Phreatobacter stygius: one gene and its partner. The protein of the gene in region 1 binds, or shares a complex with, the protein of each later gene. Links are inferred from orthologs where the notes say so. Each region holds a gene or a part of one and is shown in the gene's direction. Other genes may lie near its edges.

Region 1 (7,540 bases):
GGCCGCCCGCGACGCCGGCTGGGAGTTCATGGGCCATGGCTGGCACCAGGTGCCGACCCACCGCATCGACGACCAGCGGGCGATGATCGCCAGGACCGTCGAGACCCTGTCGGAATTCGCCGGCCAACCGTGCGTCGGCTGGCTCGGGCCCGGCCTCACCGAGACGCTCGAGACCGCCGATCACCTGGCCGAAGCCGGCATCCGCTACATTGCCGACTGGGTCGTCGACGACCTGCCTTGCCGGCTCGCCACCGCGAGCGGCCCGGTGCTGACCATGCCCTATTCGGTCGAGCTGAACGATATTCCGCTGGTCATGATCCAGCACCACCGGACCGGCGAATTCCTCGAACGCACGCTCGCCCAGGCCGACCGGCTGATCGCCGAAGCCAGGAGCCCGGGCCCGCTCGGCGGCGCCAAGATCCTGAGCTTCGCCATCCACCCCTATATTACCGGCGTGCCGCATCGCATCGGCATGATCGAGGATCTGCTGGCCGAACTCGCGCGGCGGCCCGAGATCTGCTTCATGCAAGGCCACGCGATCATGGACTGGTATCTGGCTTCGGGTGATCCGACCTGAACGGCCGGCGTCCCGTTATGGTCAGGCCATGGACCTGCCCGACCTTTGAAATAGAACCCGGTCGGAGCGCTCTATTGGCGGCACGGCTTCGCCGCGACCGGCGAAACCGTACTCGGCATCGAGATCGAACGCCGCCCGGGCGCTCGGCCTCAGGCCGTGCCGGTCGGCTGAGCCAGGACCAGCGCCCAGAACACCCGGTAGCGCGATCCCGGCCGGTAACCGGTGGCAAGGCCGAGCCTGGTCACCGTCGGGCTCAGCATATTGGCCCGGTGCGGCGGTGAATCGCGCCAGCCCGAGAAGGCCTCGGCGAGCGTCATATAGCCGGCCGAGGTGTTCTCGACCGCCGTGCCATGGGCATAACCCTGCGCCGACAGGCGGGCACCGACAGCGCCGGTCCTGACACCGACCTGGTCGGCATTGGCCATGGCATAGGCCTGGGCCTCGGCGACCCGCATCAGCACGGGGTCGACGCTCAACGCGCCGCGACCGTTGTTGCGCCGGTAGCCGGTGATCATCTCGGCGGCCATGGCCGCGTCGACGCGGGCGCCGGCCTCGGCGAGATTGCGATAGAAACTCGGCTGGCCCGACGGCCGCGGAACCGGCGGCGCCGAGCAGGCGGAGAGCAGGAACAGCGACCCGCCGCCGACCAGGATCTGACGCCGCACGAGAATCCTGTCAGCCGTCTTCAGCTCGCGTTCAGCCATTGAACCTTTTCCTGTGTGGGTGTCACTCATGGTGACGCGAGTGATGCGCGTGAAAAGTTAACCGATCCTGTCAAGGCTCTATCAACCCTATGGTGGTTGAGTGACGGCAGGGGACAGATTGGGAATAGGGACAGGACATCCCATGCCTTGGTATCGTTGTGAAGCGCGCGGCCTCGAGGCCGCCAGCGCGGAGAGTACATTTGCCGCAACCCGTTTTGTCGAAGCCGATGCGGCGGAGGCCGCGGCGTCGAGCGTGCGCAAGAGCGTCGGGCGCGAACTGGTTCGCCGCGGCGTCGACCCGTTGAGCGCCGAAGCCTGCGTCAAGATCGACACCGTCAAGCGCATCGATGAGGAAGATGTACCCGGCATCGTCGCGCCCGACATGACCTGGCTGGCCAGGGTCTGAGGCGAGGCTGGCCGCACGGCCGTCAAACGCCAGCCGCGAGACAGCCGTCGGCGCCCGGCGCCCATGATCGACGGCAACGATCCGGCCGGACCGGAATGCGCCAAGAGGGAATGTAGCAAGACAACGAACAGGGACGCTCTTTCGTCTCACTGAAACGGAAGGACGCCCCGGCTTGATGGCGGATTTAGGATTGCGCCTTATTGGAAGCGCGCCATCGCGGCGCCGAGCACGGCGCCGAGGTTGCGCTGGCTGCCAGCCTGGATCAGCACGACGGCCCGCTCGCATCCCGGCGCCAGCCGCTCCAGCCGCGACGCGGTAAAGGTCTGGGCCCCGCCGGTCCATTCGCCAAGCTTCACATGCGACCTGACGACATTGCGATAGGTCACCGAATTGCCGCGGTTCTCGCCGCGCGCGATCTCGACCGCCTGCCGCGACGATACCCCGAGCAGCAGGACGGTTGCCGGCGTCTCGGCGGAAACCAGCGTGCCTTGCTGGGCCGGCAGCGTCACTGTGACGGTGTCGCCGGAATAGCTGATCGTCACCGGCACGCTCAGTGCGCCGCTCTGGCCCGCCGACTGGACCATCGCCCGCTCGACCGCCGGGCGGTCCGAGCCGATGGCATGGGTGACGCCGTTGATCACCATTTGCGGCGTATAGACCTGCCGGTCGCCGCGGGCATAGGCATAGGCCTTCTGGCGTTTGGTATTGGCCGGATCGGCCAGCGTGTCGCGCCAGCCAAGATAATCCCAGTAATCGACGGCAAAGGTCAGCGCGATCACGTCGGTGCGGTCGGCAATCTCGGCAAGATGACGATCGGCCGGCGGACAGGACGAGCAGCCCTGGCTGGTAAAAAGCTCGATGACCGCGCCTACTTTGTCCGCGGCGGCAGCAGGCGCTGCGCCAAGTGAGACGAGGCCAAGTAAAAGCCCGCCCCAAATCTTTGCCTTATGCATCGGTCTTCGCCCCGATCCAAACTTAACCCTGCCCCTGCCCTGTCCTAACCCGCACCATGGGTGCAGGCGAGTCACGGTTGGGTGAGAACCACACAAGCGCGCGTGATGATGACTCCGCTGAAAGCTGAGATGAGGACCGCGGAGTTACTCCGCGGTCACCCGGTCTGATCGGTCCGCGCAGACATCACGCGACGAGGTCGCGCAACACGTACTGCAGGATGCCGCCATTGCGGAAATAGTCGATTTCATCGAGCGTATCGATGCGGCAGAGGATCGGCACCTTCTTCACCTTGCCGTCGGCAAAGGTCACTTCGGCTTCCATCTTCTGGCGCGGCTTGACGGTTTCGAGCCCCTTGATCGCTACGCTCTCGTCGCCCTTCAGACCGAGGGAGGCCCAGGTCGTGCCCTCCTCGAGGGTGAATGGCACGATGCCCATGCCGACCAGGTTCGACCGGTGGATGCGCTCGAACGATTGCGCGATGACCGCGCGGACGCCGAGCAGGTTGGTGCCCTTGGCGGCCCAGTCGCGCGACGAGCCATTGCCATATTCGACGCCGGCGAACACCACCAGCGGCACCTTTTCCTGGCGGTACTTCATCGCCGCGTCGTAGATCGGCATTTCTTCCTTCGACGGATAGTGGATGGTGTAGCCACCTTCCTTGCCGTTCGGACCCATCATGAAGTTGCGGATACGGATATTGGCGAAGGTGCCGCGCATCATCACCTCGTGATTGCCGCGCCGCGTGCCGTACTGGTTGAAGTCGGCGACATCCACCTTGTTGTCGATGAGGTATTTGCCCGCCGGGCTCGCCGCCTTGATCGAACCGGCCGGCGAAATATGGTCGGTGGTGATCTTGTCGCCGAACAGGCCGAGAATGCGCGCGCCCTTGATGTCGCTGACATCGGCCGGCTTCATGCTCATGCCGACGAAATAGGGCGGGTTCTGCACATAGGTCGAGTGATCGTCCCAGCTATAGGTCTGGCCGGTGGGCGCCTTGACCTTGGCCCAGTTGGCGTCGCCCTTGAACACGTCGGCGTATTTTTCCTTGAACAGCTTCTTGGTGACGTTCTTGGCGATGAAGGCCTGGATTTCCTTCGACGACGGCCAGATATCCTTCAGAAAGACCGGCTGGCCCTTCTTGTCGGTGCCGAGCGGCTCCTTGGTCAGGTCGAGCTGCACCGACCCGGCCAGCGCATAGGCCACCACCAGCGGCGGCGAAGCGAGATAGTTGGCCTGCACGTCGGGCGACACGCGGCCTTCGAAATTGCGGTTGCCGGAGAGCACGGCCGCGGCGATCAGGCCCTGATCGTTGATGGCCTTGGAGATCTCCGGCGGCAGCGGCCCGGAATTGCCGATGCAGGTGGTGCAGCCGAAACCGACCAGGTTGAAGCCGAGCTTGTCCAGGTCCTTCTGCAGGCCGGAATTCGACAGATATTCGGCGACCACCTGCGAGCCCGGCGCCAGCGAGGTCTTCACCCAGGGCTTGGTCTTCAGGCCCTTGGCGACCGCGTTGCGGGCAAGCAGGCCGGCGGCGAACAGCACGGCCGGGTTGGACGTATTGGTGCAGGAGGTGATCGCGGCGATCGCCACGTCGCCATGGCCAATGGTGAAATCGCGGCCCTCGACCTTGACGCGGCGCGACAGCTCGGCCGCCTTCTTGTAGTCGGTCTCCATGGCCGAGGTGAAGCCGGCGCCGACGGCTTCCAGCGCCACCCGGCCCTCCGGACGCTTCGGGCCGGCCATCGACGGCACGACCGAGCCGAGATCGAGGTCGAGCGTGTCGGTGAATACCGGATCCGCCATGCCCTTGGTGCGGAACAGGCCCTGGGCCTTGGCATATTTCTCGACCAGCGCGATGCGCTGGCTCTTGCGGCCCGATGTCGTGAGATAGTTCAGCGTCTCGTCATCGACCGGGAAGAAGCCGCAGGTCGCGCCATATTCCGGCGCCATGTTGGCGATCGTCGCGCGATCGGCCAGCGTCATGTTGTTGAGGCCGTTGCCGAAGAATTCGACGAATTTGCCGACCACGCCCTTCTTGCGCAGCATCTGGGTGACGGTCAGCACCAGGTCGGTGGCGGTGACCCCTTCCTTCAGCCGGCCGGTCAGCTTGAAGCCGATCACCTCGGGCAACAGCATGGACTGCGGCTGGCCGAGCATGGCGGCCTCGGCCTCGATGCCGCCGACGCCCCAGCCGAGCACGGCAAGGCCATTGACCATGGTGGTGTGGCTGTCGGTGCCAACAAGCGTATCGGGATAGGCAACCTCGACCGTCTGCGAGGTCTTCTTGCCGCGCACGACCTTGGTGACCTTCTCTTTCCGGGTCCAGACCGTCTGCGCCAGATATTCCAGGTTGACCTGGTGGCAGATGCCGGTGCCGGGCGGCACGACGGAAAAGTTCTTGAACGCCTGCTGGCCCCATTTCAGGAAGCGGTAGCGCTCGCCATTGCGCTGATATTCCAGATCGACGTTCTTCTTGAATGCCTTGGCCGAGCCGAATTCGTCGACGATCACCGAGTGGTCGATCACCAGATCGACCGGCACCAGCGGGTTGATCTTCTGCGGGTCGCCGCCGAGCGACTTCATCGCATCGCGCATGGCGGCAAGGTCGACCACCGCCGGGACGCCGGTGAAGTCCTGCATCAGCACACGTGCCGGACGGAAGGCGATCTCCTTGCCGGCCTTGCCCTTGTCCTTCAGCCAGGCCGCGACCGCCTCGATATCGGCCTTGGTGACCGAGCGGCCGTCTTCGGCGCGCAACAGGTTCTCGAGCAGCACCTTCATCGAGAAGGGAAGCGCTGAAATGCCCTTGAGCCCGTTCTTCTCCGCATCCTTCAGACTGTAGTAGGCGTAGCTCTTGGTGCCGACCTTGAGTGTCTTGCGGGCTTTGAAGCTGTCGAGCGACATGAGGCGAGGATCCCTTCATCCAGGAAGGCCGACATCGCGTCCGAAGCTTCGGGCGTAGTCTCAAGGAACCCAAGCGGGCGCGGCGACCAATCGCGGGCGTTATAGAGGGATTCCAATCAACCCGCCATATGGTTAGAAGCAATCATCGCGCTCTCGCCGCTCACTCTTTCGTCGCGTAAGAACGCAGCATGATGCGTCTCAATGCCGATGCCCTCACCTGCCAGCGCGGCGGCCGGATCGTTTTCCGGGATTTGAGCTTTGAAGTCCCGGCCGGAGAGGCAATCCAGGTCGTCGGCCGCAATGGCGCCGGCAAGTCGAGCCTGTTGCGTCTGATTGCAGGTCTGGTGCGCATAGAGGCGGGCGAGCTCCGCTTCGAAGGCGGCGACCCGGAAGCGCCGATCGGTGAACAGGCGCATTATTGCGGCCACCAGGACGCTTTCAAGGGCGCCCTGACGGTTGCTGAGAACCTGGCTTTCTGGACCGCCTTTCTGGGAAGCGGCAAGCCCGGCGATACAAGCGGCGCGGCGCTCGGCCGCCTTGGCCTCGATCACCTCGCCGATCTGCCCGCCAGCTACCTTTCGGCGGGCCAGCGCCGCCGCCTGGCGCTGGCCCGCCTGATCAGCGTCAGGCGGCCGATCTGGCTGCTCGACGAGCCGACCGCCGCGCTCGACCAGGCGAGCCAGCAGGTGCTGGCCGAGATCATGGCCGAGCATCTGGCCGGCGGCGGCCTGATCCTCGCCGCAACCCATGGGCCGCTCGGCATCCCGGCACGCGAACTCAGGATCGGAGAGCCCGGATGAGCTCGCCGCTCAAAGCCCTGTTCCAGCGCGACCTGAAGCTTGCCACCCGGGTCGGCGGCGGCGCCATGATCGGTGTCGTATTCTTCCTCGCGGTGGTCACCATCGTGCCCTTCGGGGTCGGGCCGGACATGATCCTGCTTGGCCGCATCGGCCCTGCGATCCTCTGGATCGGCGCCCTGCTGGCAACCTTGCTCGGTCTCGACCGCCTGTTCCAGGCCGACGCCGATGACGGCTCGATGGATCTCCTGATGATGGCCGAGACGCCGCTCGCCCTGGTGGTCATGGCCAAGGCGGCGGCCCATTGGCTCGCCACCGGCCTGCCCTTGGTCGTGGCGGCGCCCGTCCTCGGGCTCTTGATGAACGTGCCGCCGGACGCCATGGGCGCGGTGGCGCTGACCCTGTTGGCCGGCACCCCGGCGCTGACCGGCCTCGGCACCATCGGCGCGGCACTTGCCGTCAGCCTGCGCCGCGGCGGCCTGTTGATGGCGATCCTGATCCTGCCACTGACCATTCCGGTGCTGATCTTCGGGGTTGCCGCCACCAGCGCCGCGATCGCCGGTCCGGTACCGTTCGGTGCGCCCTTCATGGTGCTGGTCGGGCTGTCGCTGGCAAGCCTGGTGCTCGGGCCGGTGGCCGCCGCGGCGGCGCTGAAATCCGGATTGGAGTGACCGGCATTCGCAAGCGAAACGGCGCGCTGCATGCGCGCGCTGCGTGTACGTGCCTTGCTATCGCCGTATCCGCACGCGACATTCGCCCGGCCTGTCCCGACAGGAGGCCGCCATGCGACGTGCAGTCTTGGTTTTCGCAGTCTTGGCCCTGTCCGGCTGCGCCAGCGCACCGGAACAGGTGGTCAGCCCGCCGCCACAACCGGAAACCACCGCCTTTTGCGCCACGGCCGAGCGCGGCGCCCGCATCCGCGTCACCGCCACCAACAATTCATCGCGGCCGATGATCTGTCAGGTCACCTGCACGTTCCAGAAGCTGAACGGTGGCACCGATTCCATGTCCTGTGACGGCACCGTCGCAGGCGGCGCCAATGCCGCGCCGTTCTGCGAGAATGTCGACCGCCGCCGGCGCGTGCGTCAGCTCACCAATACCGTGGTCGACTGCACCTTCGCCCAGGCCGGCTGACAAGCCCTTACAGGACCGGCTTGGTCCTTTCCCAGGCTTCCGGCATCTGCCGGATGAAGGCGTC
Region 2 (5,182 bases), 130 kb from region 1 along the record:
AAAACTTGAATGAATGCGGTTATAGATTGTTCACCGCATTGGATCTGGGACGGTCCGCGACGGGAGGAAATTCCTCGTGGCGTTCGTGGGACAGGAGTTGACGATGAAAAAGATCATTTGGGCTGCGGCGACTGCCGCCGTGCTCGCCACCCCGGCCTTCGCGGCCGACCTGCCGCGCCGCGGGCCTTATCCGGAGGCCGTCTACGTGCCGGTCGCCCCGGCCGGCATCTGGACCGGCTTCTATGTCGGCGCCAATATCGGCGCCAACTTCTCGTCGAGCTTCAACAACAATGCCGGTTATAGCCTCGGCGGCGCGTCCGGCTTCACCGGCGGCCTGCAGGCCGGCTACGACTACCAGATCAACCGCTTCGTTGTCGGTATCGTCGGTGACGTGAACTATTCCAGCATCAACCGCCGCTATGTCGACACGCAGCCGACCGACGTGCGGACCAGCATGAACTGGAACGGTTCGATCCGCGCCCGCCTCGGCTACGCCGTGCAGGACAACATGCTGCTCTACGCGACCGCCGGTCTGGCGCTCGGCAATGTCCGCGCCAGCGAGACGATCCCGGGCAATTTCTCGCAGTCGAAGATGCTGACCGGCTGGACCGCCGGCGTGGGCGGCGAATATGCCTTCACCCGCAACTGGACGGCGCTGCTGGAGTATCGCTACACCAGCCTGCAGAAGGCGACCTATACCGCGCTGACCGATGTCCCGCGCATCGGCTTCGAGGGCCACCAGATCCGGACCGGCATCAACTACCGCTTCTGATCCGGCGCCAGCCCGACTTCGATGACGGCCCGGGTTTCGCCCGGGCCGTTTTCTTATTCTGCGCCCGTCTCATGCGTGCAGGGCAAGGCGGCCGGGTTGATCCGCCGCATTGCGTCAGGTCCTTCCCGCGATTAAACCAAGCCGATCATGGCGCTTCTCGATCTCGCCAATCCGACCCGTTTCCTGGCACTCGTCGCGCGGGCCCTGCCCTGGCTTGCCGGCGTGACCACGCTTTTGTTCGTGGTGGCCGGCTATCTCGTGTTCTTCGTCGCGCCGGATGATTACCAGCAGGGCGGCACGGTCCGGATCATGTTCATCCATGTGCCGTCGGCCTGGCTGTCGATGTTGTGTTATTCGATGATGGCGGTCTCGGCGCTCGGCACGCTGGTCTGGCGCCATCCGCTCGCCGATGTCGCGGCCAAGGCCGCGGCTCCGATCGGCGCGACCTTCACCTTTCTCTGCCTGGCCACCGGCTCGCTCTGGGGCAAGCCGATGTGGGGGACCTGGTGGATCTGGGACGCGCGCCTGACCTCGGAACTGGTGCTGTTCCTGATGTATCTCGGGCTGATCGCGCTGTGGCGCACGGTCGATGATCCCGGCCGCGCGGGCCGGGCGGCGGCGGTGCTGACGCTGGTCGGCTCGGTCAATATTCCGATCATCAAATTTTCGGTCGACTGGTGGAACACCCTGCATCAGCCGGCCTCGGTGTTCCGGCTCGACGGACCGACCGTTCACGCGTCGATCCTGACCCCGCTGATGGTTTCGGCCGTCGCCTTCACGGCCCTGTTCCTGACCTTGCACCTCGCCGCCATGCGCAACGAGGTGCTGCGCCGCCGGGTGCGGGCGATCCGCCTGGTCCAGGCCCAGCGCGAGGCCGTGCCGGCCGGTGCCGGGCTGGTGGCGGGGGAGTGACGCGATGGCCGGGTTGGACGTGATGATGCAGGGACCGCATGCAGGCTTCATTCTGGCCGCCTATGGGCTGAGCGTCGCGACGATTGCCGGCCTGATTGCCTGGATCGTCGTCGACCATGCCAGGCAAACAGCCATTCTCGCCGACCTGACGGCGCGTGGCGTGACCCGCCGCTCGGCAGCGCAACCGAAGGACGCGGCATGACCAGCGAGACCAGTGCGCCAATCGCGCCCAAGCGGCGGAGCTGGCTGACCCTGCTGCCGCTCGCCGTTTTCATTGGCCTGGCCGTGCTGTTCATGATCGGCCTGCAAGGCGACCCGCAGAAACTGCCGTCGGCGCTGATCGGCAAGCCAGCGCCGACCTTCGCGCTTCAACCGCTCGACGGCATCGACCGGCCCGGCTTTTCCGACGCGGACCTCAAGGGCCAGGTGACCGTGGTCAATGTCTTCGCCTCCTGGTGCATTCCCTGCCACGAAGAACATCCGATGCTGGTCGAGCTTGCCAAGGATACGCGAATCCGCATGGCCGGCATCAACCAGAAGGACCAGCCGGACAATGCCCGCCGCTTTCTCGGGCGCGGCGGCAATCCCTACCAGCTGGTCGGCGTCGATCCGAATGGCCGCGCGGCGATCGACTGGGGTGTCTACGGGGTTCCGGAGACCTTCATCGTCGGCCGCGACGGGCGCATTCTCTACAAACATGTCGGGCCGATCACGCCGCAGTCGCTGGCGTCCCGGATCCGGCCGCATATCGAGGCGGCGCTCGCCGCCCGCTAGGTCCGGTGCCGGGGCCGGCCGGCGTTAGCGCTGCGGCTGAAACGGATTGCGCCAGCCGCCACCCTGGGCCGGGGCGCGGAGCGGGAAAGCCGCCGAGAGATAGTTCAGGAACATGTCGCGGTCCTTGGCATCGGGCGCCAGCATGCCGTGTTTCGACACCATCAGGTCGATGACGCCGCTCCACTGCTCGCGGCTCTGGCCGATACGGGTGATCAGCCCGGTCGAATGGCAGGCCGTGCACATGTAGAAGGTCTCGTCGCGGCCCTCGCCCGCCGGCCAGGCCTCGGGCGTCTCGGCCTGGGGCTCGAAGGCCGGCGGCTGCTGCCCGGCGGCAGGCCCGCCGGCCGCGCCGATGCCCAGCATCAGCGCGACGGCAAATCCCCTCAAAAGACGCATCCGGTCACCCGATCAGCATGGCGATGCGGTGGAACGAGTTGGCGCCGTAGCCTTGCGGGTTCCAATTGCCGGCGGTGTGCGGCTGATATTTGCCCGAGCTGTCCTGGCCACGCACCCAGACCTCGTAATAGCCGTCGGTGGGAAACTGGATGGCGCCCGACCAGCGGCGCCAGTCGAAGCGGTTCTTCGGCTCGGCCAGCCGCATGGCTCGCCAGGTCTGGCCAAAATTGGTCGAGACGTGGACCCGCTGCACATCCAGATCGCCGGCCCAGGCGGCGCCGCGAATATCCAGCGAGCGGGTGCCTTTGGCCAGCCGCGCGCCATTGGCATGGCTGGTCAGGATCGAGCGCAGCGGCATCGAGGTCATGTCGGCGAAGTTCTCGCGGCCGTCGACATTGGAGCCCGGCACGATCGGTACGGTCGGAACGCGGTAGCTGGTGCCGCCCATGCCGGCGCCGTCATGCGGCTTGTCGCGGATCCAGATGCGGGTCAGCCATTTATGCGACAGCGAACCCGGCCAGCCGGGTGTGATCAGCCTGACCGGCCCGCCATGGATCAGCGGGATCGGCTGACCGTTCATGGCGAAGGCCACGATGGTATGGCGCTCGAGGGCCTTGGCGATCGGCATGCCGCGCGAGATCGACTGGCGGGCGGCATCGCCGGAGAGGTGCGGATCGGCGCCGTAGTGACCGGTGAAGCGCGCGGTCTCCTTCAGGCCGGCGGCGCGCAGGAGATCGCGCAAGGGCACGCCGGTCCATTCGGCGCAGCCGATGGCGCCATTGCCCCATTGATTGCCGCGAGCCTGGGGCGAGAACTGCGACCGGCCATTGCCGCCGCATTCCAGCTGCAGGCGATAGGTGACCGCGCGGTAGCGCGACTTGAGTTCGCCGACGGTCAGGCGGAGCGGCGCATTGACCTCGCCGTCAATGACGAAGGCATGGCTGTCGGGATTGGCAAAATCGGCGGCGATCTGGCCATTGTTGCGGACGAAGAAGCGGTCGACCGGGGTGGTCGCATCGTCGAGCATATGTTCCGGCGTCTCGGCGACCAGCGGCCGGTCCTGCAGCAGCATGAGGCCGCGCGCCTTGCCGGGATAGTCGAGCGGCGGCGGGCCCTGGGGCGCCGGCGGAGCGGCGGCCTGGCCGGGCGCCGCCGGCTGGGCCGGGGCGGCCTGCGCCATGGCCGCGGGAATCAGACCACCGGGCATGGCGGCGGCGTGGACGATCGGACCGCCGACAGCCGCCGACATGGCGGCGAGGCCGGCACCGCCCAGGAAGCCGCGCCGCGAAGCGGCCTTGGCCTCGGCGCCGCCTTGGGGCTTGGCAGCCTTGCGACCAAAGATCTCGGCCTCCGCACGCTCGGGGTCATCCCGATAGAGTTCCCCGACCGAGCGTTCCTTTTTCGTCGCCATGAAGCCTCTCCCGAGATGCGATCCGCCAGCATTTCGTTGTCGTCGACGCTAGCTTGGAGAGAAAATTATACCCTTATTCGCGGTGGCGGCCAGAGGGGCCAAAGGTCGCGTCCACCGCTTCCGTCATTACGCCGTCACACGAATAGGCGTTGACGGGAGGGCTTTCGCATGGCCAATGCGCAACCAGCTCTATTCGCAGGTCCCGTCCGCAAGGCCGGGGCCTTTCCTTCGTTATACTGCCTGCCTCTTCAGGAGAACCCTTATGAGCCAGTGGCCCGTCTATCATGATATTACCGGGCCGATCGTGATGATCGGTTTCGGCTCCATCGGCCGCGGCACGTTGCCGCTGATCGAACGCCATTTCAAGTTCGACAAGACGCGCCTGGTGGTGATCGATCCGGCCGATACCAACCGGCATCTCCTGGACGAGCGTGGCATCACCTTCATCCAGGAAGCGGTGACGCCCGAAAATTACGTGACGCTGCTGCAGCCGCTGCTGACCAAGGGCGGCGGCCAGGGTTTCTGTGTCAATCTGTCGGTCGATACCTCGTCGGTGGCGATCATGGAGCTCTGCCGCAAGCTCGGCGCACTCTATATCGACACCGTGGCGGAGCCATGGCCGGGCTTCTATTACGACGCCACCATGGATACCGGCGCGCGCACCAATTACATGCTGCGCGAGCGGGTGCTGGCGGCGCGTGCCAAGGCGCCGGGCGGTACGACGGCGGTGTCCTGCTGCGGCGCCAATCCGGGCATGGTGTCCTGGTTCGTCAAGCAGGCGCTGCTGAACGTCGCGACCGATGCCGGCATCAGTTTTGCGCAGCCGCGGTCGAAGGCCGACTGGGCGGCGCTGGCCGCCAAGGCCGGGGTCAAGGGCATTCACATCGCCGAACGCGACACCCAGCGCGCCAAGCAGC

What was found.
Region 2: the proteins of ccmA (region 1) and E8M01_RS11115 are in contact, whole or in part, in a solved structure (PDB 8CE8), measured with the Escherichia coli proteins. The link is inferred for Phreatobacter stygius from one-to-one orthologs.

Annotation. Positions count from the first base shown.
Region 1 is NZ_CP039690.1:2,279,938-2,287,477, forward strand. What follows is about bases 4,764-7,540. They hold ccmA (heme ABC exporter ATP-binding protein CcmA), read left to right. Parts: upstream 4,764-5,736; coding sequence 5,737-6,345; downstream 6,346-7,540. Other genes in these bases: acnA (aconitate hydratase AcnA), read right to left, coding at 4,764-5,545; ccmB (heme exporter protein CcmB), read left to right, coding at 6,342-7,013; E8M01_RS10450 (hypothetical protein), read left to right, coding at 7,126-7,476; E8M01_RS10455 (glutathione S-transferase family protein), read right to left, coding at 7,484-7,540. Outside these bases: E8M01_RS10415 (polysaccharide deacetylase family protein), read left to right, coding at 1-577; E8M01_RS10420 (CAP domain-containing protein), read right to left, coding at 727-1,281; E8M01_RS10425 (hypothetical protein), read left to right, coding at 1,424-1,687; E8M01_RS10430 (DUF1223 domain-containing protein), read right to left, coding at 1,885-2,640; more of acnA, read right to left, coding at 2,825-4,763. UniProt on the Escherichia coli protein: Part of the ABC transporter complex CcmAB involved in the biogenesis of c-type cytochromes; once thought to export heme, this seems not to be the case, but its exact role is uncertain. Responsible for energy coupling to the transport system.
Region 2 is NZ_CP039690.1:2,416,539-2,421,720, reverse strand. Bases 1-2,801 are described here. They hold E8M01_RS11115 (heme ABC transporter permease), read left to right. Parts: upstream 1-919; coding sequence 920-1,684; downstream 1,685-2,801. Other genes in these bases: E8M01_RS11100 (hypothetical protein), read right to left, coding at 2,483-2,801; E8M01_RS11105 (DsbE family thiol:disulfide interchange protein), read left to right, coding at 1,883-2,458; ccmD (heme exporter protein CcmD), read left to right, coding at 1,689-1,886; E8M01_RS11120 (outer membrane protein), read left to right, coding at 104-772. Outside these bases: more of E8M01_RS11100, read right to left, coding at 2,802-2,854; E8M01_RS11095 (sulfite oxidase), read right to left, coding at 2,859-4,265; E8M01_RS11090 (homospermidine synthase), read left to right, coding at 4,528-5,182. UniProt on the Escherichia coli protein: Required for the export of heme to the periplasm for the biogenesis of c-type cytochromes.